4 regions of the Phreatobacter stygius genome follow, and region 1 is predicted to be linked to each of the others. Evidence: predicted binding sites of a transcription regulator. Region 1 holds the regulator's gene; each other region holds the start of a gene.
What was found. The regulator PhoB, encoded in region 1, activates phosphate uptake and scavenging genes when phosphate is short. The targets are predictions, from matches to a motif close to TGTCATNNANCTGTCAT.
Positions count from the first base shown of each region.

Region 1 (3,202 bases):
GCATGGCACGGCTGATCGACGACCTCCTGTCGCTGTCGCGGGTCGAATTGAACGAACATGTCCGGCCGGTGGCGCTGATCGACCTGGTGCCGCTGCTCGGCCAGGTGCGCGACAGCCTCGGCCCTTATGCCCAAACGCTCGGCGTCAGCGTCGGCGTGGAGGCGGCCGAACCTTCGCTGGTGGTCTCGGGCGACCAGGACGAGCTGTTCCGGCTGTTTGAGAACCTGGTCCAGAACGCCATCAAATATGGCGCCGAGGGCAAGACGGTGGAGATCACGCTGAAGCGCGAGCCGCGCGGCAAGCGGCGCGACGAGGCGGTGGTCGCGGTGCGCGACCACGGGCCGGGCATCCCGGCCGAACATCTGCCGCGCCTGACCGAACGCTTCTATCGCGTCGATGTGGCGTCGAGCCGCGAGAAGGGCGGCACCGGCCTTGGCCTGGCGCTGGTCAAACATATCGTCAAGCGCCATCGTGGCCGCCTGGCGATCGAAAGCGAGGGACGCGACGGCGCGACCTTCACGGTTCGCCTGGAGACCGCCGCCGCGGCGGCGGCCGAACAAGGCGAGGCGCCGGTCGCCGAAATGCCGGCCCGCCGCGTGCCGCCCGCGGCGGAATAGCCGAGTCGGCCATCGGGTGCTTGCCGGCGGTCTTGTCGCATCTCATCTAAGCAATTGAAGCATTGTGTGATTCATCGTCATTGATGTGTCACGTCCCAAGCATAGAACCGTCGTCATATCAGGGTAGGGAAAAGCCCCCTTTGCCAGCCCCACCCAGGAGACCTGCATGACCGAGCACATCGTCAGCGCATTCGAGAACGAGCTGAAGGGCTTGGCGCAGCGCGTCGCCGAAATGGGCGGACTCACCGAGAAACAGATCGTTGGCGCCATCGATGCGCTGATCCGCGGCGATGTCGCGCTTGCCTCGACGGTGCGCGCCGCCGATCCGACCATCGACGCCATGCAGCGCGAGATCGAGGAGGTCGGCATCCTGGTGATCGCCAGGCGCCAGCCGATGGCGATCGACCTGCGCGAGATTGTCGGCGCCCTGCGCATCGCCGCCGACCTGGAGCGCATTGCCGATCTCGCCAAGAACATCGCCAAGCGGGTCATCGCCATCAACGGCTCGTTGCCGTTGCCCAAGGTGACCGGTGGTTTCGACGCCATGGCCCGGCTCGCGCTCGAGCGGATCAAGGAAGTGCTCGACGCGTTTTCGCAGCGCGACGTCGCGGCCGCCCTGGAAGTGTGGAAATCCGACGGCGATATCGATGCCCTCTACAATTCGTTGTTCCGCGAGCTCTTGACCTACATGCTCGAGGACCCGCGCAATATTGGCGCCTGCACGCATCTCCTGTTCTGCGCCAAGAACCTTGAGCGCATCGGTGACCACGCCACCAATATCGCCGAGACGATCTACTACGTGGTCAATGGCACGACGCTCGCCGAAGAGCGGCCGAAGCTCGACACCACGACGATCGTCGCGGCCGGAACTTAACCTGCGAAGGATTTTCTCATGATCGCACGCATCATGGTGGTCGAGGACGAAGAGCCGATCACCGTTCTCCTCCGCTACAATCTCGAAGCCGAAGGCTACCGCGTCGAAACGGTGATGCGCGGCGACGAGGCCGAGGTGCGTCTGCGCGAGGCGGTCCCCGATCTGATGCTGCTCGACTGGATGCTGCCGGGGCTGTCGGGCATCGAGCTCTGCCGGCGCATCCGGCTGCGCGCCGAGACCGAGCGCCTGCCGGTGATCATGCTCACCGCACGCGGCGAGGAAGGCGAGCGCGTGCGCGGGCTTGCCACCGGCGCCGACGACTATGTGGTGAAGCCGTTCTCGGTGCCCGAGCTTCTGGCGCGGATCCGGGCGCTGCTCCGCCGGGCCAAGCCCGAGCATCTGTCGAGCCTGCTGAAGTCAGGTGATATCGAACTCGACCGCGAGACGCGCCGGGTACACCGCTCGGGCCGCGAGATCACGCTGGGCCCGACCGAGTTCCGCCTGCTGGAATTCCTCATGCAGTCGCCGGGGCGCGTCTATACCCGTGAGCAATTGCTCGACGGCGTCTGGGGCCGCGACGTTTATATCGACGAGCGCACTGTCGACGTCCATATCGGACGCCTGCGCAAGGCGGTGAAGCGTGGCCGCGAGGCCGACCCGATTCGCACCGTGCGCGGCTCCGGTTATGCGTTCAACGAGCGTTTCGCCGGCGCGGCCTGAGGCCGGCCGCCGTCGGGCGGCCGAAAGAGGTCAGCTCAACCGCTCGATCCCCTTGCCGAGCACGCGCTTGTAATCGACAAAATCGATGAAGATGCCATGGGGGCCGGCATCCCGAGGGCGGGGCGCGGCGCAATGGCGCTTGATCTCCCGGCGGAAGGACTGGGCCTTGTCGGGTGCGTCCTTGCGGGCCGCCAGATAGGCCGCGACGATCTTCGCCTGCAGGTCGCGCCCGGGCCAGCCGATGCCCGCGCCTTCGATCATGCCGACGACGAACAGGTTGTTATCGGTGGGCGGGAAGATGTTCAGGTGCAGGTGCGGCGCCGGCGCCTTCCAGTTCAGTTCGCGTATCAGCCCGGCCTCGTCCAGGAACGGGAAGGTGATCCGATAGCCGGTGGCCAGCAGCACGAGATCGACCTCGTCGGTCTGGCCGTCGGTGAAGATGACACGGTTGCCGTCGAGCTCCTCGATCGGCGGCCGGACGGCGATGTCGCCCTGGCCGAGGTGCTGCAGCACCAGCGAATTGACCACCGGGGTGCGATCGTAAAGCCGGTGCGCCGGGCGCGGCAGCCCGAAATCTTCCGGTGAGCCGACAACAAACCGCAGCACCGCCTCGTGCAGGATCGAGCGAAGCCGGCGCGGCAGCACAAGTTTCGCCTTGTGATTGGCCTCGTCCGCCGGCTTGCCGCGGAGGAATTTCGGGGCGAAATGATTGCCGCTGCGCACCGACCACAAGACTTTCGAGGCGCGATGAACGGCATCGACCGCGATGTCGCAGCCGGTATTGCCCATGCCGACGATCAGCACGCGCTTGCCGCTGAAGATCGCGGCGTTCTTGTAGGTCTTGGAATGCATCAGCTCGCCGGAAAAGCTGCCGGGGATCTGCGGCAGTTCGGGATCGGTGAGATGACCATTGGCAATGACCACGCCCTGGTAGTCGAGGCTCGTGCCGTCGTCGAAGCTCGCCCGCCAGCCATCCTCCTGCCGGGTCAGC
Region 1 covers NZ_CP039690.1:1,187,043-1,190,244, reverse strand. The annotation lists gene E8M01_RS05540 (ATP-binding protein) at 1-617, shown strand, start outside; gene phoU (phosphate signaling complex protein PhoU) at 784-1,491, shown strand; gene phoB (phosphate regulon transcriptional regulator PhoB) at 1,510-2,211, shown strand; gene E8M01_RS05525 (flavin-containing monooxygenase) at 2,242-3,202, opposite strand, start outside.

Region 2 (3,202 bases), 230 kb from region 1:
CGATGTCTCGGCGATCCTGGTGCTGATCATCCTGACCGTCATGATCATCGACCTCGGCACCGAGCGCGTCCGCCATGCGCTGATCGGCATGGAGAACCGGCCATGACCGCCAATGCCCTGCATCCCGTGGTCGCCGAGGCGCGCGCCCGCGAGGCCGAATTGCGGACCCGCTACCCGGCCGTCTTCACCGCCTCGCTCGGCCATCGCGTCAAGGTCGTCGGGACGCTTGCCGCTTTCGCCGCGCTGCTGCTCTTCGGCCTCGTCCAGCTCGAGTTTTCCCTGCCGAAAATGCTCTTCGGCCTCGGCAAGCTCGCCGAATTCCTCTGGCGCATGATCCCGCCCTCGACCGGCAGCTGGGCGAAGTTCCTGATCTACCTGCATGCCCTCGCGGAGACCGTGGCGATCGCCTTCCTCGGTGTCATGGCGGCGGCCCTGCTCGCCTTTCCTTTCGGCTTTCTCGCCGCCAAGAACGTCATCCCCAATGCGATCGTTCACTTCCTGTCGCGACGCTTTCTCGACACCATCCGGGGTGTCGACGAGCTGATCTGGGCCTTGATCTGGGTCAGTGTGGTTGGCCTTGGCCCCTTCGCCGGCGTGCTGGCGCTGGTCACCGCCAATTTCGGCACGTTCGGCAAGCTGTTTTCCGAAGCCGTCGAGGCGGCCGACCGCAAGGCCGTCGAGGGCGTCGCTTCGGTTGGCGGCAGCAGGCTCGACGGCATGCGTTTCGGCCTGTTGCCGCAGATCCTGCCGGTCATCGGCAGCCAGGTGCTCTATTATTTCGAGAGCAATACCCGCTCGGCCACCATTATCGGCATTGTCGGCGCCGGCGGCATCGGCCTGCATCTGGCCGAACAGATCCGCGTGCTGGAATATCAGCACGTCTCGGCCCTGATCCTGATGATCCTGCTGACCGTCGTGGCGATCGATCTGGTCTCCACCCGCCTGCGTCACGCACTGATCGGCGACAGCGCCAGCCGGCGCTGATCCTTGGCTCAACTGCCGACCGTGATGCGCACGCGGTCGGCGGAGAAATGCGACCGGGCCCATTGGATCGGCACGCCGTCGCGGTCGACGTTGAGACTTTCCACCACCAGGATCGGCCGGCCGGCCGCCACTTCCAGCCGTTCGACATCGGTCGCATCGGCAATCGCCGCGCCGACATGGGTGGTCGCCCGGCGATAGTCCGGCACGCCGCAGGCGGCGAGCGCGGCCGAGATCGAACCGGTCGCGGCATAGACCTCCGGCACGCCGGCGAAACGCGGCAGCGGAAAAGCGATGATGGCCCAGGAGATCGGCACGCGATCGGCGAAATGGGCGCTGTCGATGACGACGACCGGATCCTCGGGCGACAGCCCCAGCGCATCGGCCATTGCAATGGTGGCGCCACCGATCCGATGACCGATCAACCGGCCCGCCGGTTCGCGCGCCTGGCCCAGCACGATCTCGGAAAAGCGCGTGCGCGCGCCGATCGGATAGGTCAAGGGTTTCGCCTCGACATAGGTGCCGGAGCCTTGCGTCACCCGCACCAGCCCCTTCTCCACCAGCGATTTCAACGCCTGTCGGACGGTATGCCGGTTGACGCCGAACCGCTCCGACAGCGCGGCCTCGGTTGGCATGCGCGACCCCGGCGGCAGCCCGCCACCGACAATATCGGCCTCCATCGCCTCGGCGATCTGCCGCCAGACCGTCACACCGCCGCCGCGTGCCAGCATCGCTCGCCTCGTCATTCGCCTGTCATGCCCCCGGTGGGAAATGCGCCGCGCGCCGGAGCGCCACCTGAGCACCTTTGATGCGATCGTCGATATCACGCCGAGACGGCTTGATCATCAGGGTCCCTTGTCATAAAAGTATAATCATCTAGATGAATATACAACTCATGATCAAAGCAGTGACCGACACCGATTCCAGATCCGACACCAGCCAGGCCGCCCGCAAGACCGCCATGGCCATCACCGCGCGCGCCACATCAGCCGAACTGGCGCTGATCGAGACCGCGATCGCGCCCATGCCGGCGGTCCGGACGCTGCGAGCGCCCGAGATCGGCCTCGTCATGGTGCGCGGCCGGATCGGCGGCGACGGCGCGCCGTTCAATCTCGGCGAGGCGACCGTCACCCGCGCCGCCGTTGCGCTGCCGAGCGGCGAGATCGGTTTCGGCCACGTGCTCGGGCGCGACGGCGAGAAGGCCCGGCTGGCCGCGCTTGCCGATGCGCTCTGGCAGAACCAAACCCACCGTGCCGCGGTGGAAGCCGTGCTCCAGCCGGTGCGCGAGCGCCTGGCAACCGAGAAGACCCTGAAGGCCGAACGCACCGCCGCGACCCGCGTCGACTTCTTCACCATGGTGCGGGGAGACAATTGATGGCCATCGCCCTGGCTTATGCCGATCCGGTGCACGAGGCACAGCAGGCCTTTCGCGCCGTGATGAACGCGCTTGCCCGGCCCGGCACGGTCCAGCCGGTCGCCGGCCTCGCCGAGGCGCCGGCTCCGCTTGATCCGGTTGCCGCCGCCGTGCTTCTGGCGCTGGCCGATTTCGAGACCTCGGTCTTCCTGGACCGGCCGGCGTCAACCGACGATGTCAGGACCTACCTGACCTTCCACAGCGGCGCCAGGCTGGCCCAGGACCCCGCGCAGGCCGCCTTCGCCGTCATCGCTGATCCGCTGGCTCTCGCCGACCTTTCGAGCTTCGCACTCGGCACCGATGCCTATCCGGATCGTTCGACCACCCTGATCCTGCAAGTGCCGAGCCTGACCGAAGGCCGCTCCTTCAGGCTCGAGGGTCCGGGCATCAAGGGTTCGGCCAAGCTGACGGTCACCGGCCTGCCCGCCGACATCACCGCGCGCCTGGCCGCAAACCACGCGCTGTTCCCGCGCGGCGTCGACCTGGTGCTGGCGGCCCCCACCGGCGTGGCCGCCCTGCCGCGCACCACCCGCATCAGCGAGGCCTGACATGTATGTGGCAGTCAAAGGCGGCGAACGCGCCATCGACAATGCGCACACGCTGCTCGCCCATGCCAGGCGCGGCGATCCGGCCATTGCCGAAGTCGTCCCGGCGCAGATCCGCGAACAGCTGACATTGGCGGTCGACCGGGTGATGACCGAGGGCTCGCTTTATGACCGCGACCTCGCGGCGCTCGCCATCAAGCAGGCGCGCGGCGATCTCGTCGAAGCCGCCTTCCTGATCCGCGCCTTCCGCACCACCTTGCCG
Region 2 covers NZ_CP039690.1:1,414,151-1,417,352, forward strand. The annotation lists gene phnE (phosphonate ABC transporter, permease protein PhnE) at 1-106, shown strand, start outside; gene phnE (phosphonate ABC transporter, permease protein PhnE) at 103-984, shown strand; gene phnF (phosphonate metabolism transcriptional regulator PhnF) at 993-1,727, opposite strand; gene phnG (phosphonate C-P lyase system protein PhnG) at 1,877-2,356, shown strand; gene phnH (phosphonate C-P lyase system protein PhnH) at 2,356-2,943, shown strand; gene E8M01_RS06500 (carbon-phosphorus lyase complex subunit) at 2,945-3,202, shown strand, end outside.
Region 2: the regulator PhoB is predicted to act here: its motif matches at 1,838-1,854, upstream of phnG (phosphonate C-P lyase system protein PhnG).

Region 3 (3,202 bases), 270 kb from region 1:
TCGAGTTAACGCTCAGTAACCGCCGCAATGTTGCAGGATCATGCCGCGCGGGATCGGATCGCACCGAACGGGCAGAGCGCCTCGGCGAATTGCCGCGCGGCTGCCGACCACGACCTTGCTTCGGCTGCCGCGCGGCAACGTCCCGGGTCGAGCGTCAGCGCGGTCCTGATGGCCTTGGCCAGGTCTTCGTCGAGACAGGCAATCACGGGGTCGCCGACCACGTCGATCGGCCCGGGAACCGGGAAGGCCGCGACCGGCAGGCCGCTCGCCAGCGCCTCCTGCATGACATTGCCATAGGTGTCGGTGCGGCTGGTGAAGACGAAGACGTCGGCGCCGGCATAGATCTGGGCCAGCGCCTCGCCGGTCCGGGAGCCGAGAAAGACCGCGTCCGGAAAGCGCCGTTCGAGCTCGGCGCGCTGCGGCCCGTCGCCGACCACCAGCTTGGTGCCGGGCAGGTCGAGCGCCAGGAAGGCCTCGATGTTCTTCTCGACCGCCAGCCGCCCGACGCTGAGCATGATCGGCCGCGGATAGTCCAGCGTCACCGCCGGACGCGGCCGGAACAATTGCGTGTCGACCCCGCGCGCCCAGAGCGACAGGTTGGCGAAACCCCAGCGCGACAGTTCCTGCCGCATGGTCTCGGTCGGCACCATGGTGCGCCGCGCGGGCCCGTGGAAATGGCGCAGCCAGGCATAGGTCCAGGCCTCCGGGATCGGCGCCCGCGCCCGGACATAATCGGGATAGCGGGTGTGGTAGCTGGTGGTGAACGGCAGCTGGCGCGTCAGGCACCAGCGCCGGACCGCATGGCCGATCGTGCCCTCGGTGGCGATATGCACGGCATCGGGGCGGATCTCGTCGAGGCGCCGGGCGATCGCCGGACCCGCCATGATCGCCAGGCGGATGTCCGGATAGGTCGGCAGCGGCAGGCTCGGCAAGCCCTCGGCCGTGACGAAATGGGCGGCGACGCCGAAACCCGGCAGCGCAGCGGCGGTCTCCTGGAGCGAGCGCACCACGCCGTTGATCTGAGGCGACCAGGCGTCGGTTGCGATCGCCAGCCGCATCAGGCGGCAACCTTGCGGCCGTCAGGCAGCGGCAGCACGAGCTCCGGCTCGGCATCGTGGTCTTCGGCCGGCGCGGTCTCGGGCAGAACCTCGGTCCAGCGGACGATTTCGAACCGCCCGTCATAGGTCTCCACCAGCGCCGAGCAGCTCTCGACCCAGTCGCCGCAATTCATGTAGCGGATGCCGAACTGGTCGTGGATCGCGGCATGATGGATGTGGCCGCAGATCACGCCGTCGACTTTCTGACGCCTGGCTTCGCTGGCCAGCGCCTCCTCGAAGGCGCCGATGAAATTGACCGCCCTCTTGACCTTCAGCTTGGCCCAGGCCGACAGCGACCAATAGGTCAGCCCCATCTTGCGGCGGATCAGGTTGAACCATCGGTTGAGGTAGATCGCGGCGTCATAGGCCCAGTCGCCGAGATGGGCGAGCCAGCGCGCATGCATCACCACCACGTCGAAGGCGTCGCCGTGGATGACCAGGAAGCGCTTGCCATCAGCTGAGGTGTAGATGGTCTCGTCCATCACCTCGATGCCACCGAAATGGGTGCCGAAATAGTCGCGCAGGAATTCGTCGTGATTGCCCGGCAGATAGATGATCTGCGAGCCCTTGCGCACCTTGCGCAGCAGCTTCTGCACCACGTCATTGTGCGATTGCGGCCAGTGCCAGCCGCGGCGCAGCTGCCAGCCGTCGATGATGTCGCCGACGAGATAGATCACGTCGGCATCGTTGTAGCGCAGGAAGTCGAGCAGCAGCCGGGTCTGCGATCCACGCGCGCCGAGATGCACGTCGGAAATGAACATCGCCCGGTAACGCTTCTCCGCCATTGCCTCGATCCCGCTCTTCAAGCCGCCGGGCACAGGAAACAGATTCCCGTAGAGCTTTTGTGACACTGCGCGACAAGGACCTTCCCCGCGGCCGCCCGCGAGGCCCCGGCGCAGGGTAGCTGGCGCATGTCGCGAGACTGTCGCATGGCCTTGCTAGCGCTGCGCCGATCATCACCGCTTGAGTCGGCCGCAAGCACCGACCTGGCCTTCGCCGTCGGATCGACCCGATCCAGAACAGCTTGAGGAGCGCACCATGGCAGGAGATCTCGATCGCGAAACGATGGAGAAAGCCTATGCACGCTGGGCGCCGATCTATGACGCGGTGTGCGGCCCGGTGTTCGAGCAGGGCCGGCGCGCCGCGGCCCAGGCCGCCCGCCAGGTCGGCGGCAAGATCCTGGAGGTCGGCGTCGGCACCGGCCTGTCGTTCTCCGATTACGACGCCACCACCGAGATCACCGGCATCGACCTGTCCGGGCCAATGGTCGCCAAGGCGCGCGAGCGCATGACCAGCGGCGCCTTCCCGCATGTCAGGGATGTGCAGGTCATGGACGCGCATGACCTGACCTTTCCCGACGATACCTTCGATTGCGTGGTCGCCCAGTTCGTCATCACGCTGGTCGAGAAACCGGAACGCGTGCTCGACGAATGCACCCGCGTCGCCAAGCCGGGCGCCGAGATCATCCTGGTCAACCACCTCTATTCCGAACGCGGCGTCGCGGCCGCGATCGAGCGCTGGTTCTCCAAGCACGCCCATACCTTCGGGCTGCGTCCGGAATTCCCGTTTGGCCGTTTGCAGGCCTGGGCCGACAATCATGGCGGCGCGCAGGTGATCGAGCGCCGGCGCGTTGGGCCGCTCGGCGTCTATTCGCTGGTGCGCTTTCGCAAGACCGAGGCCGGCGCCGCCGCCGAGCGACAGAGAGCGGCGGGCTGACAGCGCGCCGAGCGGCCGCGCCGAGCGTTGCCCCAGGGCAACGCCGCGGCGGTTCTCTCGGCCTCGGGCGAACCGCCGCATTGATCGCGCTGACAGTTCCGACCATACGGGACATCCGTGTCTGATCCGACGGAGCTTGTCCCATGCGCCCATTGTTCCAGGCTGCCGCGTCGAAAAGCGCGGCGGCACGCGCCAAGGCCGAGGCTGCGCTGGGCACCCTGCCGCAATGGGACCTGAGCGCGCTCTACCCGGCGATGGATGCGCCGGCGGTCCGCGGCGACCTGGAAACCGCCGAGCAGGAGGCGCTGGCCTTCGAGACCACGTTCAAGGGGCGTCTCGAGGCGATCGCGCAGAGCGGCGCCCCGGAAACCGAGCTCGCCGAGGCGGTG
Region 3 covers NZ_CP039690.1:921,526-924,727, forward strand. The annotation lists gene E8M01_RS04310 (glycosyltransferase family 4 protein) at 39-1,058, opposite strand; gene E8M01_RS04315 (UDP-2,3-diacylglucosamine diphosphatase) at 1,058-1,882, opposite strand; gene E8M01_RS04320 (class I SAM-dependent methyltransferase) at 2,136-2,813, shown strand; gene E8M01_RS04325 (M3 family oligoendopeptidase) at 2,957-3,202, shown strand, end outside.
Region 3: the regulator PhoB is predicted to act here: its motif matches at 2,010-2,026, upstream of E8M01_RS04315 (UDP-2,3-diacylglucosamine diphosphatase).

Region 4 (3,202 bases), 1.1 Mb from region 1:
GCGTGGCCCTGCCGCTATGCGTCAGCCTGAATCGGCGGCGGCGCATCGGTGGGCGCTGCAATAGATCACGAGGCGTGCGCGGGAGGCCAGAGCCGCGGTGGAATGGAGGTGCTGCGCCGCGGCCGGCAGCGCCGGATTTGCCGCCGGCTGGCGGTTCGAAGCACCTCTGGCCGGCATCAAACGGCCGCGAACCGCGCCAAGATCCACAGTCGTGGAAAAAAGTGTCACGGGACCATTGCAATCCTCGGCGTCCTTTGGCATAGAACCGCCCTCTTCGATGCTTCGGCGGTCGAGAGACAAATTGATGCGGGAGTAGCTCAGGGGTAGAGCACAACCTTGCCAAGGTTGGGGTCGAGGGTTCGAATCCCTTCTCCCGCTCCAATTTGTCTCTTCATAGCCGCCGCCCGAACTTCCGGAGAATTCCCATGACATACGGATCCGTGAAGTCGTTCATGCGCGCGATCGACATCGATTTCCTGCGCGTCGACGGTGCTGCCGAAACCGCCCGCTTCTTCGTGCCGAACCCCGGCCGCCGCATCGAGATCGCACCGCGCGGCGTCACCGTGACCCGCCGCACCGTCAAGCCGCGCTCGCGGGTGAAGCGCTTCATCCGCATTTCCTGAGAGCGGACAGGGCGACCCAGGTCGTCATTTCAACCACATCAGAACGCCGCTGCCGCCGCCACGGCGCACCGGACCATGCCGGCATGGCTCGCCATGGACCGCTTGCTGCGACCGTCAGGTGGCCGGTTCGAAGGCGAGGCCGTCGCCGACGCGGTCGATGGTGAGCGGGCTGCGGTCGCGCAACATGCTGTTGCGCTTGACGACCGTGTCGGTGTCGATCCGGCCGGTCGTGCGCTGTACCCGGCCGGTCAGGTAGTTGATGCTGATGCCGCTGGTCTGGCCGCTGTTGCGCATCGTCGTGTCCCGGTCGTAACCGATTACCCGCAAGCTGCCGCCCTGGTAACGCAACGTATAGGTCGTCGACGAGAGCTCCCAGGACCCGGCGCTTGAAAACATGCCGAGACGGACCTTCACGACGCCGCGTGCGACGGTGACGGCATTGTCGCCGAGGGGATCCTCGAGGGTCGGCGCATCGCGGCGCGGGATCAGGTTATGGTTCTGCAAGGCCAGGTCGAAACCGCCGCCGGCCTTGCCGAGCGCCAGCGCGAGGATCCGCGGATTGGTGTTGAAGCGTTTTTCGCCGAGCCCGGAATTGGTCAGGATATTGACCGGGTCGTCCTGGCGCAGGACCAGCACCAGATCCGCGATGCCGTCACCGTTGAGGTCGCCGCGCCGGCTCTGCTCCAGGCGCCAGCCCGGCGGCACGAAGCCGTCCGGGGCGGCGGCCTGTTTCGCCAGCTGCGGATAGGTCACGGGCGGAATCACCAGATCGTCGCCGCAGGCCACGGCGATCGGCTGGACGATCACGGCGAGGACGCAGGACAGGGCCTTGAAGTGATGCATGGCAAGCCTTTTGAAGACGGCGGTCGGGACAGGCCATAGGACCCGCCGGTTACGGCGATATGGCGCGGCCGGGCGCGTGGTTTCGACGCCCCATGCAGGGCGCAGGCAACTGCCCCCGCCCCGGATCATCAGAGCCCAGGCCGGCTTTCTCCGGCCTGGCTCCGGACCGCAAAGCTTATTGTACGGCCCTCAGCGGCTTTTCGAGCGCCGCCAGCACGCGCCTGAGCTCATGGCCGCGCTTCAGGATGAGGCCGGTCGCGGCGATCACCGAATAGGCGCCCTGGCGCGCCGCCAGCTTCGGATCCTTGACGATCCGGTAGAGCGGCACCTCGGAGGCGCGGCGGAAAATCGAGAACACCGCCTTGTCCTTGAGGAAATCGATCGCGTAGTCGCGCCATTCGCCGGCAGCCACCATGCGTCCATAGAGGTTCAGGATGTCGTCCAGTTCGCGCCGGTCGAAGGCTATGCGCGAGGTGGAGGCACCGGCGTTCATGGGAACGACAGTGCCCTGCAAACTCGTCTCGGCATCGGACATGAGGCTCCTTCCAGCGCTCCATCTCGCGTCACGAAGCAGTCATGATCTGCCTCGCGCGCGAGCTTGGCAAGCCGGGGCGGGCCCAAAGGCTGGTCCGATCGGGCGAGCCATGCCGTACCCGCCGGCCTCGGACGGGTGGCCGGCCGCTACCGGATCGCCCGTCTCAGACCGCTGTCGTCAGGCTGGCTGGGCCGTGCGCTCGAACAGCGGCAAGGTCTTGAACTGGCCCTTGGGCGCAAGGATGCCCTCGGCCACCAGCTGGTCATGCACACCCTTCGCCTTGTCATAGGCATAAGAGCCTTCATAGAAGGCGATGGTGCCGCCGGCGCGGGTCTGGCCGGCCAGCAGTTTCACCATCTGATAGTCGGTGAGGCCGCCATACTCATCGTTCTTCTCGGTGCGGAATTCGCCGACATGGAACAGGGTGACCACGTCGAACACCGGCAGGAGCCGCGCGTCGAGCTGGTAGATGTCGCCGAAATAGGCCTTGTAGCCCCAGCCGAGCTCGGGGTTCTCGGTGATCATCGTCTCATAGGTGCGGATCTCGCCGGGTGACGCGGTAATGCCGAGAATGGCATTGTTCAGCCCCTTTTCGACATTGTGCAGGCCGAGCAGGTGGTGACCGCCAGTGCCGAAATGGAAGATCGCCTTGCCCCGGGTTTCGGTCTCTTCCAGCCAGTCGCAGAAATGCGCGTCGCAGGGACATTCCTTCACGCGAAGGTCCCAGAAGTGATCCCAGATATGCAGCGTCATCGATAGCTCCTCGGGCGCCGCGCCAAAGCGGCGTTGGATGTCAGGGGATGGGTTCGGGTGATCGGGTCTCGAGCGGGATGGAGGTCAGCCTGGCGCCGCGCTCGCCGCGCGTCAGCACCAGCTTGCGGTCGTGCAGCGCCTCCAGGCCCGGGCGCAGGCCGACGCTGATCAGGGTCGAGCCGTCGAGGGCCGCGGCCAGCACCGCCATCAGCCGGGCTTCGCCCGGTTCGTCGAGCGCGCTGGTTGCGCCGTCGAGAATGACCAGGTCGGGCTTCTGGACCAGGAGCCGCGCCACGGCGAGGCGCTGGCGCTCGCCATTGGACAGGATCTGCTCCCAGCGCTCGGCCTCGCCGAGCCGGGCCTCGAGATAGCCGAGGCCGACCTGGACCAGCGCCTCGCTCAGCACGGCGTCGTCGACTTCGGCCGTCTGGGCCGGATAGAGCAGCGC
Region 4 covers NZ_CP039690.1:2,329,400-2,332,601, forward strand. The annotation lists tRNA gene E8M01_RS10680 (tRNA-Gly) at 307-381, shown strand; gene E8M01_RS10685 (hypothetical protein) at 426-623, shown strand; gene E8M01_RS10690 (hypothetical protein) at 738-1,466, opposite strand; gene E8M01_RS10695 (DUF2794 domain-containing protein) at 1,642-1,959, opposite strand; gene E8M01_RS10700 (hypothetical protein) at 2,179-2,754, opposite strand; gene E8M01_RS10705 (ABC transporter ATP-binding protein/permease) at 2,795-3,202, opposite strand, start outside.
Region 4: the regulator PhoB is predicted to act here: its motif matches at 2,028-2,044, upstream of E8M01_RS10695 (DUF2794 domain-containing protein).